Regions from separate parts of the Actinoplanes teichomyceticus ATCC 31121 genome, predicted to be linked through region 2. Evidence: riboswitches for the same ligand, from Rfam matches in the RefSeq annotation. Region 2 holds a riboswitch; each other region holds the start of a gene.

Region 1 (4,575 bases), 1.9 Mb from region 2:
AGTCCTGACCGCGGTGCAACCCGCGGGATGTCCCGGCTGTATGTCCGTGAGGCGGGACATGCCTCGGGTCGGCTGTCCGGTTCACCGGCCGGGTCCGATCCAGCCTCGTAGCTGCTGCGCGGCTCCCGCGGGGTCTACCGACGCGATCGCGCGTTGCTGCTTCAGGCCGCGATCGGATGCGGCGGTGACCGCCGAGGCCGGTGGGTGCGGGTCATCCGGCCGGACACGGAGCGGAGCCCGCCGGTGCGCTGCCGCCGCTGTCCGGGTCCGCTGTTGCCGGACGGCCAGCAGCACGCCGCCGATCAGCACGATCAGGGCCGCGGCGACGATAGCCGCCCGTAGTGGGGCACGGGTGTCGATGCCGGACGCGGCAACGGCGGGGGCGGCCGTTCCGGTGTGCATCGGCATGGCGGCGACCGCCAGCCGGTCACCGCGGCCGGCGTCGATACCGGCGGCGGCACCGATCAATTCCCGCAGTCGATCCAGATCGATGGTCGCCGCGGCGACGTCGTCGACGAGGACGGCGACGCCGAGCCGGACGATGTTGCCGGGCACCGCCCAGGGGAGGTTGATGCCGGCGACCGGTGCAGCGGCGTAGCCGCTCACGATCGCCTGCCGCGACGTCGCCGCGGCTGCCGCGTGCGCGGGCACGGCGGCGAGACTCGCGCCCCCGTCAAGAGCCAGCGCCACGACAACAGCAGCCGGCCTGCCGGCACGCCCCGCGCGGCACCCGGTGCCCGCGTTCGCCGCCGACACGGCGAGCCCGTCGTTCATCAGCGTGCCTCCTCACCGGCTGTCGGGACCCGCCGGTGGACCGCCGCCCGTCGTACGGGCCCGGCGGCGTGTCGGCCCGGCCTGCCCCATCGTTCGACGGCACGGCCGGTCCAGACGCCCGGTGGGTGCGGCTCGGTTGCACTGCGGCCGCGGCCACCTCCGGTCGCGTCATCGGATGTAGCCGCCGCAACGCACGTCACCGACGGCCGGCGCAGGAGGCAGCACAGTCGCCCGATCGGTCACGTTCGACGAGCCGCTCGTCGCGCCGGAACGGCGGTGCGGGGGAACACCGACGGGGCCACGCAGAGCAACGGCTCAGCTTTCGTCGTGTTCCCTTTCACAGATCAAGATCACCTCAGTGTCACCAACCCTAAGCACCGCGTGCCGACAAACCTCGCACCGCCCTTCCGAACGGACACGGCCCGATGTGAACGTGACTGTCGGTGAGCGATGGGTCCGGTGGAGGCCGTCGCGGGCTGGGCTATCAAGGAGGGGCGGCGAGCACCTGTTCGCCGGTCGTGCCGATCCGGACCACGCCGAGCCCTGCCCCGGTCCGGCGGCACGAGAGACATGACGAGTCATGAGGCAGTCGGGGGCAGGGACGGGGGAACCACTATCGGTCCTCGACCGGCACGCCGTCCGCGGCAGCCCGGGCGCAGGGCCTTGGGGTGAAGCCGCCACCGCGCGGCCGGGCAATCCTTCGCGCCCGAATCCGACAGCTAACCTCGCAGGCGTGCCGGAGGGATTCCTTCACCGTGCGCGTAAGCACTCTGAGCCGGCCCGCCCGTACCCTGGGGACCGGCACTCTCGCCCTGTCCGTGGGTCTCGGTCTGCTGACCGGCGGGTTCGGCACACCGCAGCCCGCCTCTGCCGCGACGCCGTCCTCGGCGGTCGTCACCACGCCGGTGTTCTCGCAGACCAGCGTGGCGTTGAGTCAGACCGGCATCACCGTCAAGACGGCGGCGTCCCAGGCCGCCAAGTCCAAGGCGGCGGCAAACCGGGTCCTGTCCGAAGCGGCGAAGCACAAGGGCAAGAAGTACAAGTTCGGTGCGGCCGGGCCCAAACGGTTCGACTGCTCGGGCTACACGATGTACGTCTACAAGAAGGCGGCGGGCAAGAAGCTGCCGCACAAGGCCCACCTGCAGCAGCGGTACGGCAAGGCTGTCGCCAAGTCCAACGCCCGCCCCGGTGACCTGATCATCATCCGCAAGGGCGCGCGCGGCACGCACGCCGGCATCTACGCCGGCGGCGGCAAGATGTGGGCGTCGCCGCGGACCGGTAAGACGGTCACCAAGCAGAAGATCTGGAGCAAGAGCTACGTGGTCCGGCGTCTGGTCTGACGACGATGCGACACGCCCGTCCGTGGTTCACGCTCGGGCGTCGCCCAGCGCCGCCCGCACCCGTCCTTGGCGGGGTGCAGGCGGCGCTGTCGTACGACTTACTTGGTGATGCTGGTGAAGCGGCGCAGTCGCAGGCTGTTGGCGACGACGAACACTGAGCTGAACGCCATCGCCGCGCCGGCGATCATCGGGGTGAGCAGCCCGGCCGCGGCCAGCGGCAGGGCGGCCACGTTGTAGGCGAACGCCCAGAACAGGTTGCTCTTGATGATGCGCAGGGTGCGCCGGGACAGGCGGATCGCGTCGGCCGCGGCCATCAGGTCACCGCGGACCAGGGTCAGGTCGGAGGCTTCGATCGCGACATCCGTGCCGGTGCCCATGGCCAGCCCCAGGTCGGCCTGGGCCAGGGCGGCGGCGTCGTTCACGCCGTCACCGACCATCGCCACGACCTTGCCCTGTCCCTGCAGCCGCTTGACCACGTCGACCTTGTCGGCCGGCAGCACCTCCGCGATCACCTCGCCGATACCGACCTGCGCGGCCACGGCCCGGGCGACGGTGTCGTTGTCCCCGGTGAGCAGCACCGGCGACAGGCCGAGCGCCCGCAGTTGGGCGACGGCGTCGCGGCTGGTCGGCTTGACCGTGTCGGCCACAGCCAGCACGCCGCGAGCCTGACCGTCCCAACCGGCGACCACCGCGGTCTGCCCGGCCGCATGGGCGGCGGCGACGGCCCGCTCGACATCGGCGGGCACGCTCAGCCCGGCCTCGTGCAGCAGCGCGGGCCGGCCGACGTGCACGGTGTGGCCGTCGACGGTACCGGCCACGCCGAGGCCTTCGGTACTGGCGAACCCGGTGACCTGCGGCAGCGACGCCGTCTCGGCGGCCGCGGCGGCGATCGCCTGGGCGATCGGGTGCTCGGAGGCCGCCTCGACCGCTCCGGCCAGGCGCAGCAGCTGCTCGCGGTCGACGCCGTCGGCCGGAACCACGTCGACCAGGCTCATCCGGCCGGTGGTGACGGTGCCGGTCTTGTCGAGCACGACGGTGTCCACGGTCCGGGTCGACTCGAGAACCTCAGGGCCTTTGATCAGGATCCCGAGCTGCGCGCCGCGGCCGGTGCCGACCAGCAACGCCGTCGGCGTCGCAAGCCCGAGCGCGCAGGGGCAGGCGATGATCAGCACCGCGACGGCGGCGGTGAACGCGGCCGTCCAGCCCGAGCCGGTGCCCACCCACCAGCCGAGCGTGCCGACGGCAAGGGCGATCACGATCGGCACGAACACCCCGGAGATCCGGTCGGCGAGCCGCTGGACGGCGGCCTTGCCGGTCTGGGCCTGCTCGACCAGCTTCGCCATCTGCGCGAGCTGGGTGTCGGCGCCGATCCGGGTGGCACGCACCATCAGCCGGCCACCGGCGTTGACGGTCGCGCCGACCACCGTGTCGCCGGGGGCGACCTCGACCGGCACGGATTCGCCGGTGAGCATACTTGCGTCCACCGCCGACGTGCCGTCCTCGATGACGCCGTCGGTGGCGATCTTCTCGCCCGGCCGGACCACGAACCGGTCCCCCACCACCAGCTCGGTGACCGGCATCCGGCGCTCGGTGCCGTCGCGCAGGACCGCAACGTCCTTGGCCCCGAGCTCCAGCAGAGCGCGCAGAGCAGCGCCGGCACGGCGCTTGGACCGGGCCTCGAAGTAGCGGCCGGCGAGGATGAACGTGGTGACCCCGGCGGCGGCTTCCAGGTAGATGGTGCCGGCGCCGTCGGTGGCGCCGATGTCCAGGCTGAACGGGTGCGTCATCCCCGGGACGCCGGCGGTGCCGAAGAACAGCGCCCACAACGACCACCCGAACGCCGCGATCGTACCCATCGAGATGAGGGTGTCCATGGTCGCGGCGCCGTGGCGCAGGTTGGTCCAGGCGGCCCGGTGGAACGGCAGCCCGCCCCAGATCACGACCGGCGCGGCCAGGGTCAGCGACAACCACTGCCAGTAGGTGAACTGCCAGGCCGGTACCATCGCCAGCAGCACCACCGGCACGCTGAGCGCGATCGACGTGAACAGCCGGGCCCGCAGCGTACGCAGTTCGTCGACCGGTTGCGCCTGCTCCGCCGGATCCTCACCCGACTGTCGCGGTGGTGGCGGCAGGGTGGCGGTGTAGCCGGTCTTCTCGACGGTGGCGATCAGATCCTCGGCGGTCACGCTGTCGGGGAAGGCGACGCTGGCCTTCTCGGTGGCATAGTTGACGGTCGCGCTCACGCCGTCCATGCGGTTGAGTTTCTTCTCGATCCGCGCGGCGCAGGAGGCGCAAGTCATGCCGCCGATCGCCAGCTCGATCTGGTTCGGGGCCACGGGCAGCGGCCCGGCGACGGTTGCCATGACGCTCTCCTCCTAGTCGTGGGTGTGGCCGTCGGCGCCGTGCCGGGCCGGGCTCGGCGTGGTGGACGCGGCGGCCGTGGCCGGCGTGCCGCTCATCG
Region 2 (4,575 bases):
CCCAGCGGACGTTACAACACATTGACGTACATGAGAAGAAGGCCGGGCGGCGGGTGGTCTTCCCCCGTCGCCCGGCCTTCCCCGGTACGTCTCGTCGGCTACAGCAGCGACACGTGCACGTGGTCGGTGTGGTCGCTCGGACCGTGGTAGGCGTGCCAGTTGCCGGTGGCCGGGAACCAGATCTGCTTGTACCAGATCACGTAGTAGATACCGAGCCGGTCGGCGTTGCGCACCAGGAACGCCGTGAGGTCGTTGCCGTACCTCATCATCTTGTCGTTGTGCGCGGACGAGAACCCGGTCTTCTGCAGTGACCAGTCGCACGCCCGGCCCTTGGGGTGCTCGAACGGGCCGCCGTCGCGGTGACAGCCGACGAACAGGTTGAACCCGGCTTTGCGCACTTCCTTGTACATGTGCAGGGTGCGCTTGGTGATGCAACCGTTCGTGGTCGGGTCGGTTTGGTTGCAGCTCTCCGGGGAGAAGCCGCCGCTGGAGTTGCGCGGCGCCGGCAACGCCCGCGCCGATTTCGCGTCGACGAAACCGTTGGTGATGGTCTTGTTGATGCCGGTGCTGCCGCCGAGCAGCTCAAGCTGGTCCTGGGCCGAGTCGCGCAGCTTCTTCTGCACCGAGAGCTGCTGCTCCTCGTTCCTGACCTCGGCGTCCAGCCGGGCCTTGTCCGAGGTGATCTTCTTGAGCAGGGTGTTGAGCTCGTGCAGCTTCGCGTCGTGCAGCTTGTTGATCTCCTCCAGGGTGACCGCCTTGTCCAGGAAGTCACTGGAGGAGTCGGCCCGGAGCAGGAAGCTCAGCGAACTCAGGTTGCCGATCTGGTACTGCTGGCGGGCGATCTGGTTGACCTCCGGAACCAGTTGGTCCCGCCGCTGCTCCGCGGCCTTGATCTGGGTGGCGAGCGCCTTCTGGTTCTTCTTCGAGGCCGAGACCGCCGCCTTGGCGTTGACGAACCGGCGGTTGGTGGACTCGATCTGCTCGGAGAGGTCGTCGCTCTCGTCGCCCTCGGCGGGGGCCGACGAGCTGCCGCCCGGAGCGGCGTGTGCCGGCGTGACCGGCGCCACAAATATTGTGGTGGCCACGAGCGGCGCCAGGGCAAGCATCAGCCACCGGCGGGGACGTGCGGTCATCAACAATCCTTCCTAGTCACCGCCGACCGGGTTAGCTGACGGGTTCGGGACGGAAGCTATCCCTACCGCATAATGCGGATTCACCCCAACTACCTGGTTCCCCGGCTCGCCTTTCGGCGATTGAGCGGCGGCCTGCCGGCAACTCGGGGGCGGTGCCGTCCTGGCAGGACCGGCGGTCAGTTTACCCGAGATACGGCGCGGCATCAGGACCCCGAAATCCAGCAAATGCGTTACCTGGCAACGACTTTCTGTAATCGCATCACGACTCGTGACCGGCCCGTCGCAATGGGTACGAGAACTGTCGATTCCTCGATCGAGTGGGTATGGTCGGTTCCGGTTCCCACCCGGGGACCGCCGCCTAATCGCACGCATGAGCGAGCCGGGGATCCACATTTCTTCCGGGGTGAATCCGCGTCAGCGGTAGGGATTTCCTTCGTCCCGAACCCGTCAGCTAACCCGGCCGGCGGCCGACGGAAGGAAATTGCCAGTGCAGCATGAGACTGCGCGGCGACGATGGGCGGCCGTACTCGCGCTGCTGGTCGCCGCATGCGGGCTCGCGGGCGCCGCCTCGCCGGCCGCCGCGGTGCCCCGCCCCCTCGCCGCGCCCGGAGAATCCGGCGACGACGGTGAGGGCGGCACCAAGACCCTGCTCGACAAGCTCGACGACGCCTCCAAGGGCTATGTGACGGCCAAGGCCAAGCTGAAGACGTCCAAGGAGCAGCAGACCCGGCTCGCCGCCGAGCTGAAACGGCTCGACGCGGCCCTCGGCCCGCAGCAGCAGGCGCTGAACCAGTACGCCGAGCAGGCGTACACGATGGGCCGGCTGGGGCCGCTGAGCGCGCTGCTGACCGCGGAGAACTCGGCCGGCTTCCTGGACCGCGCGCAACTGCTGACCACCGTGGCGGAGCGGCAGAACCAGGCCGTCGAGGACCTGCGCGCCACCCGGGACAACCAGCGCAAGGCCAAGACCGCGATCGACGCCGCCATCATCGACCAGCAGCGGCAGGTCAACGTGATGGCCAAGCGCAAGGCGCAGGCCGAGCAGGCGCTGAAGGAGGCGAACCAGGGTGACGACGCCGAAGACTCGGCGGACTCCGGCGGCGGTGGTGGCAGCTCGGACGCCGACAAGCCGTCCGGCAGCCTCAGCGGTGGCTGCAGCGTGGACGACCCGACCACCACCGGCTGCATCACCCCGCGCCTGGCCTACGCCCTCAAGCAGGCCCAGAAGGACGGCTTCACCCGCTACGTCGCGTGTTTCCGGCACCAGAACAGCGGGGAGCACCCGAAGGGCCGGGCGTGTGACTTCGCCTCCGACAAGAACGGCTTCGGCGGGGTGGCCACCGGCAGCAGCAAGACGTACGGCACCGACCTGGCGAACTACTTCATCCACAACGCCGACACCCTCGGCGTGCTGTACGTGATCTGGTTCAAACGGATCTGGCTGCCCAGCAGCGGCTGGAAGTCGTACAGCGGAGCCGGCGGCACACCGTCGACGGACCATACGAACCACGTGCACCTGTCGGTGACCTGACGGACGAAAGCCCGGGCCGCTCGGCCCGGGCTTTCTCGTCGCTGCGACCGACGCCCTACTTGCGGACGAAGGACTCGTACTCCTTGAGCACGTCGGCGGTCGGGCCGTCCGCCCGGATCAGCCCGGACTCCAGCCAGATGGCCCGCTCACAGGTGTCCCGGATCGACTGCTCGCTGTGGCTGACCAGGAACACCGTGCCGGCCTGCTGGCGCAGCTCGCGCACCCGTGCCTCGCTGCGCCGGCGGAACTTCGCGTCGCCGGTGGCCAGCGCCTCGTCGATGAGCAGCACGTCGTGCTGCTTGGCCGCGGCGATGGAGAATCGCAGCCGGGCCGACATGCCGGAGGAGTAGGTCCGCATCGGCAGCGACGCGAAGTCGCCCCGGTCGTTGATCCCGGAGAAGTCGATGATGCCCTGCTTCTTCTCCTTGACCTCGGCCGGCGTCATGCCCATGGCCAGGCAGCCCAGCTCGACGTTGCGGTCGCCGGGCAGGTCGTTCATCAGGACCGCGTTCACGCCCAGCAGGGACGGCTGGCCGGACGCGTAGATGGCGCCCCGGGCCACCGGCAGCAGCCCGGCCACCGCGCGCAGCAGGGTCGACTTGCCGGAGCCGTTGGTGCCGATCAGGCCGATCGCCTCGCCGCGGTAGGCGACGAAGGACACCCCCTTGATCGCGTGCACCTCGCGGACGTTCGCGGCCTTGGTCCGGGTGACGATCCGCTTGAAGCTGGTCAGCGGGCTCTGCTGCTGGTTGCCGGCCGAGCCGTAGACCTTGTAGATCACGTGCGCGTCGTCCGCGATGACGGTGGGGATGCGCTCGTTGTCAGCCACGGCCGTAGCCCTTCTCTCCGCGCCAGAAGTAGACGAAACCGAAGAAGCCCACCACCAGCGACCAGACGACCGCCTCGATCCAGAGGAGGCCCGGCTCACCGGCCAGCGTGACGTTCTCCAGCAGTGCGTGCCGGTACAGCTCGATGAAGACCAGCAGCGGGTTGGACTCGACGAGGGCGAGCTTCCAGCCGTCCAGCTTCTCGGTGAACCGGGTGACCGGGTAGAGCACGGCCGAGCCGTACATCCAGAACCGCATGATGAACGGGATCAGCTGCTTGACGTCGCGCATCTTGGAGCCGAGCCGGGCGGCGGCCAGCGCCAGGCCGATGTTGAAGATCATCTGCAGCAGCATCACCGGCAGGACCAGCAGCCACTGCCACGTGATCGCCTCACCGGTGAAGAGCACGATGACCAGCAGCACGCCCATCGCGGTGAGGAAGTTGCGGATCTCCACCAGGGACACCGAGAGGGGCAGGCTGGCCCGGGGGAAGTGCAGCGCCCGGATCAGGCCCAGGTTGCCGGTGATCGCGTTGACGCCGTTCTGCACCACCGACTGGGTGAACTGGAAGACGAACACGCCGATGCAGAGATAGGCGATGAAGTTCGAGACGCTGCCGCTGGTCCCGATCACCACGCCGAAGATGATGTAGTACACCAGCGCGTTGATGGCCGGTGTCAGCACCGTCCAGAGCGAGCCGAGGTTGGTGTTGCCCAGCGAGGACGACGTCTTCGCCCGGGCGTGCGCGGCGATGAAGTGCCGGTAGGCCCACAGCTTGCGCGAGTACTCCAGGAGTCCGAGCCGTCGCCCGGACGAGGTCAGGCCGTGCCGTCGGGCGAGTTCCTTGAGGGGAACGCCGGTAGCGGCGTCGGCAACCGCTGTCTCTGGCATGGAGTGGTGCTCCGATCTCGTCGGCCGGTACGAGGCGGCGGACTCCGGTGGCTTGCCTTCGAACACAGGTAGCAGCATGACAGGCGTCCGCCGACGCCGATGGAACGGGTTCGTATCGACGTGGAAGGAACGGTAGCCGACCAAACGGCGGAACGCAACCGTTACGTCGTAGCGTTATAGTTACCGGGTGGCG
Region 3 (4,575 bases), 830 kb from region 2:
ATGCGTACCGACCAGGTTGCCGAGGAGCGCGACCTCGTCGGAGTCTACCTGCACGAAATCTCCCGGACGCCGCTGTTGGACGCCGCGCGGGAGGTCGAGCTCTCCAAGGCGATCGAGGCGGGACTCTACGCCGAGCACCTTCTGGAGCAGGGTGAGGAGCGTCGCGGCGTCAGCCGGGAGGAACTGGAGCGCCTGGTCACCGAGGGCCAGCGGGCCAAGGACCTGTTCATCCGGGCGAACCTCCGACTGGTCGTCTCGATCGCCCGCCGCTACGTGCGTTCCGGTATGCCGATGCTGGACCTGATCCAGGAGGGCAACACCGGCCTGGTGCGCGCGGTCGAGAAGTTCGACTACGAGCGCGGCTACAAGTTCTCCACCTACGCCACCTGGTGGGTGCGCCAGGCGATCAGCCGGGCCATCGCCCAGCAGGAGCGCACCGTTCGTCTCCCCGTGCACCTGGTCGAGGACGTCAACCGGATGCGCAACGTGACCCGCCAGCTCGTCCGTGAGCTCGGCGGCGACCCGGAGCCGGAGCAGGTCGCGGCGGCTCTGGGAGTGACCGTGGAGCGGGTCAACGAGCTGACCCGCTGGGCGCAGGACACCGTGTCGCTGGACACCCCGGTCGGCGACGACGGCGACACCAACCTCGGTGACCTGGTCGCCGACAGCGACGCGCCGTCGCCCGAGGAGATCGTGCTGAGCGCGCTGGAGCGCCAGCGCATCGAGGGTCTGCTCAACCACCTGGACGACCGCTCCGCCGGCATCATGCGCGCGCGGTACGGCCTGGAGGACGGCCGGGAGCACTCGCTGACCGAGGTGGCCTCGCGCTTCTCGCTCAGCCGGGAGCGGATCCGCCAGCTGGAGATCCAGGCGCTCGGCCGGCTGCGTGAGCTGGCCCGGGCCGAGGGCCTGCAGGCCGCCTGAGCCACCGACACACGAACCTCAGTCACCCGATACGACACGAGGGCCGGCACCCCGCCAGGGGTGCCGGCCCTCGTCATGCCCGTGGTGTCAGGACACCCGGCCGAAACCGGGGCTGTCCGGGGTCATGATGTTCATCGTCCGGTGCAACACGTCCCGGCCGGCCGAGGGGGCGTCGATGATCATGCCGTCCCCGACGTAGATCGCCACGTGCCCGCCGTTGCGGTAGAACACCAGGTCACCCGGCTGCAGCTGGCTCTTGTCGCTGAACATCCGCACGGCGCCCTTCTGCGCGGCCGCGTTGTGCGGCAGCGACCTGCCCGCCGCCGCCCAGGCCGCCATGGTCAGACCCGAGCAGTCGTACGAGTTCGGGCCGGCGTCGCCGAAGCCGTACGGCTTGCCCACCTGGTTGAACGCGAAGGTGACCGCCTTGCCGGCCGAGCCCGCGACCTTCGGGATCTTGCCGGTGTAGGAGCCGGTGTCCTCGGTGGCGCTGCCGTAGAGGTCCTCGCGCATGTCGTACAGCTTCTGCAGATCCTTCTTGATCTTGGACTTCTGCGCGGCCAGTTCCTGGATCTGCAGGTTCTGCTTCTTCTCGGTGTTCTTGAGAGCCGCCTGCCTCTGCGCGAAGGTCTCGGTGGTCTCGGTGTAGGTGTCGATGTCCTGCCGGTTGGCGAGCGTGATCTGCTCGAGGTAGCTCATCCGCTGCAGGAGACCGCTCTGGTCGCCGCTGAGCAGCACGGTCATCGGCCCGACCCGGCCGGTGATGTACTGCGACGTGGCGATCGTCTGCATCTTGGCGCTGGCCTTGGTCAGCGCCTCCTGGGCCGGCTTCAGCGAGGCGCTGAGCTTGACCGCTTCGGCCTTGGTCTTCTTCAGGTCGAGCCGCGTCTTGTTGTACGTCTCGGTGACGTCCTCGAGTTTCTCCGAAGCCTGGTCGATTCGCTTCTTCAGTTCGCTCTCGGACGGGGCCGCGTGTGCGGCGACAGCTCCCGTCGTGGTGATCGCCAGCGCGGTCAGCGCGACCACCAGCGCCCGGAGCCTGGTACGGGGGTGTGGCACTGGTCAGGGGCCTTTCTTCCGCTTTTGGCCGCCTACCGGGTTAGCTGACGGGTTCGGGCTCGGAAGAAGGCCCTACCGCTGCGACGCGGATTCACCCCGGGAGATGGTTCCCCGGTTCGCGGGCGGCGACGGGGGTCGACGCCCGTGATTCGGCGGCGTTGGCCGGCGCCATCGGAGGGTTTGTGGCTGCGGACCGAACCAACCGCATCAACTTATCGGGGCAGAAAACAAAATCAAGACCTTGCCGAGTGATTTCTGCCAATGGCCGGTCTTGCGAGGTTAATCCTGATAACCGGCTGTTATTCGGCCCGCGCTGAGCGTTATTTCACGTCCCGGCGGACTAATCGTTGAGCGCCGGCTCGAGCGGGGCGCCATTCGGCACCCAGTGCCGGGTCACCCGGCGCTCGGCCCAGAACGAGAAGAACGGGATGGTGCCGGCCAGCATCACCACGATCATCCGGCCGAACGGCCAGCGCGCCCGGCGGGACAGGTCGAACGTGAAGAGCAGATAGACCATGTAGAGGAAGCCGTGCAGCGGACCGATCATCGCGACCAGCGTGGCGTTGTCGCCGAGGTACTTCAACGGCATGCCGATCAGGACGAGGACGACGAGGAGCACGCCGACGATCCAGGCGATGGTCCGGTAACGGGTGAGGGCGCCCTGCACGGTAGATCTCCTTCTGTTCTTGCGCGCCGCTGGTTGCGGCTTCTCGGCGACACGGCCCGGACGGCCGGCGGCTCACTTGCTGACGGTGCGGCCCGGGTAGTCGCCCGGCCGGGCGCCGGGGTGCTCGGCCAGCCACGCCAGGTAGTCGTTGTAGGCGTCCAGCTCCGGGTCCGGCTCGGCGGGGCGGTCCGGCCGTACGGCCACCCGGATCGGGCGGCCCAGGGTGACCGGCGCGCCGGGATCGCGCGGCGGGGCCGGCTGGTCCACGGCGGGCTCCGGCTCGGTGGCGGGCGCGGACCTGCGGCGGTGCAGCTGGATCTCCCGGAACCAGATGAACACCACGAAGCCGGCGAAAACCGGCCACTCGAACATGTAACCCCAACTGAGCGAGTTGCCGCCGGTCGCCCGGCTGTACTGCCACCAGCCGAGCCCGAGGCAGGCCGCGGTCAGCACCAGCGCGAGGACGTGCCGGGCGATCCACGCCGGAGTCCACAGCCCTTTCATGACCACGAGCGTACCGGCGGGTTTGGTGGTCGCCCGCTCGGGCAAGCCAGCAGACGACGATTCGTGACAGCAGCGGAGGCGAAGGATGACGAACGCGCAGAGAGTGGACGGCGCGGTGGCGGACTTCGGCACCGGCATCGACCCCGCGGGACTGGCCGACGACGACCTCTTCCGCGAACTCGGCAGCCTCTACCGGACCCGGTTGCAGACCCTGCGGCACGGCCCCGATGCCGCGCTGGAGAACCACTTCCGGCGTACCGCCGAGCTGGAGACCGAGTACATGGCGCGCTATCCGGGGCGCGAGGTGGACCCCGAGCGCCTCACCCAGGAATTCTGAGAAGGGATCCTCCAGCTGATGACCAATCTGCAAGCCCGGGCCGCCGAGATGGCCCGGGCTTACGCGCCGCACGAGCACCGGCCACTGGACGGGTACGTGGTGGCCATGGGCGCTTTCGGCGCGCTGGCCACCGCGCTCGCGGCGGCCGCCAAGATCACCGGCCGGCCGGCGCCGCACCGCCCGGCGCTGGCCGACGTGGCGCTGGTCTCCATCGCCACCCACAAGCTGAGCCGGCTGATCGCCAAGGACGCGGTGACCAGCCCGCTGCGCGCGCCGTTCACCCGCTACACCGAGCCGGCCGGCGCCGCGGAGCTCAACGAGGAGGTTCGTGACGAGGGCAGCACCGTCCGGCACGGGCTCGGTGAACTGCTCACCTGCCCGTTCTGCCTGGCGGTCTGGGTGTCCACCGGGCTGACCGGGGGACTGGTGCTGGCGCCCCGGCTGACCCGGCTGGCGGCGACCGCGCTGACCGCCACCGCCGTCTCGGACTTCCTGCAGATGGCGTACGACATCGCCAAACGGAAGGCGGAGGGCGGCGACTGAGGCTCAGGCCGCCGGGGCCTGCAGCGCCTCGGCGGCCTCGTCCTGCAGGTACTCGCCCTCCGGCAGCGCGTCGATCCGGGTCATCAGGGTCGCCGGAAGGTCCTGGGCGATCGCGCGGCGCTGCAGGTCGCCGCTGGTCAGGCGCTCCTCGGCACGGTAGGCCTCGTCCAGGAAGGCGGCCAGGCGGGAGTCGTCCGCGTTGAGTTCATCGGTCACGGCGCCAGGGGTACCCGAGCCGGCTCGGGACAAACTCCGCGATGTTAGCCGGCTCACAAGGACTACCGGAATCACGACGGGGTACCGAAGGTTGTGAACGGATGCCGGTGTGCCCAGTGTCCCCGGGCCTCACCCATCGCCTGCACGGAATACCGTTCGGCTGGAGCCGTGTTGAGCCACTCGCCGCGAGGCGACCTGCACACCGGCATCTCTTCGCTCGGCCCCCGGGTTCACCCGGGGGCCGAGCCTTTTTCCGGCCTCGCCGGCACACCGCCCCGCGTCCTGGGGGTTTAACCGGACAACACCCCCCGATCGGGGCACCGAA

What was found. A riboswitch is a leader RNA that binds a small molecule or an ion and turns the genes downstream of it on or off. The one in region 2 is predicted to bind cyclic di-AMP.
Region 1: another riboswitch for cyclic di-AMP. It lies ahead of ACTEI_RS29615 (C40 family peptidase); the one in region 2 lies ahead of ACTEI_RS01850 (coiled-coil domain-containing protein).
Region 3: another riboswitch for cyclic di-AMP. It lies ahead of ACTEI_RS05575 (C40 family peptidase); the one in region 2 lies ahead of ACTEI_RS01850 (coiled-coil domain-containing protein).

The regions. Positions count from the first base shown of each region.
Region 1 covers NZ_CP023865.1:6,763,494-6,768,068, forward strand. The annotation lists gene ACTEI_RS29605 (metal-sensitive transcriptional regulator) at 1-8, shown strand, start outside; gene ACTEI_RS29610 (flagellar M-ring protein FliF C-terminal domain-containing protein) at 82-774, opposite strand; cyclic di-AMP (ydaO/yuaA leader) riboswitch at 1,336-1,523, shown strand; gene ACTEI_RS29615 (C40 family peptidase) at 1,530-2,114, shown strand; gene ACTEI_RS29620 (heavy metal translocating P-type ATPase) at 2,213-4,477, opposite strand; gene ACTEI_RS29625 (hypothetical protein) at 4,490-4,575, opposite strand, start outside.
Region 2 covers NZ_CP023865.1:402,906-407,480, forward strand. The annotation lists gene ACTEI_RS01845 (coiled-coil domain-containing protein) at 99-1,133, opposite strand; cyclic di-AMP (ydaO/yuaA leader) riboswitch at 1,139-1,270, opposite strand; cyclic di-AMP (ydaO/yuaA leader) riboswitch at 1,479-1,615, shown strand; gene ACTEI_RS01850 (coiled-coil domain-containing protein) at 1,621-2,664, shown strand; gene ACTEI_RS01855 (ABC transporter ATP-binding protein) at 2,720-3,493, opposite strand; gene ACTEI_RS01860 (ABC transporter permease) at 3,486-4,382, opposite strand; gene ACTEI_RS01865 (TetR/AcrR family transcriptional regulator) at 4,570-4,575, shown strand, end outside.
Region 3 covers NZ_CP023865.1:1,230,341-1,234,915, forward strand. The annotation lists gene ACTEI_RS05570 (sigma-70 family RNA polymerase sigma factor) at 1-924, shown strand, start outside; gene ACTEI_RS05575 (C40 family peptidase) at 1,012-1,983, opposite strand; cyclic di-AMP (ydaO/yuaA leader) riboswitch at 1,998-2,148, opposite strand; gene ACTEI_RS05580 (DUF3817 domain-containing protein) at 2,324-2,650, opposite strand; gene ACTEI_RS05585 (hypothetical protein) at 2,723-3,154, opposite strand; gene ACTEI_RS05590 (DUF6158 family protein) at 3,240-3,491, shown strand; gene ACTEI_RS05595 (DUF1360 domain-containing protein) at 3,510-4,034, shown strand; gene ACTEI_RS05600 (hypothetical protein) at 4,038-4,250, opposite strand.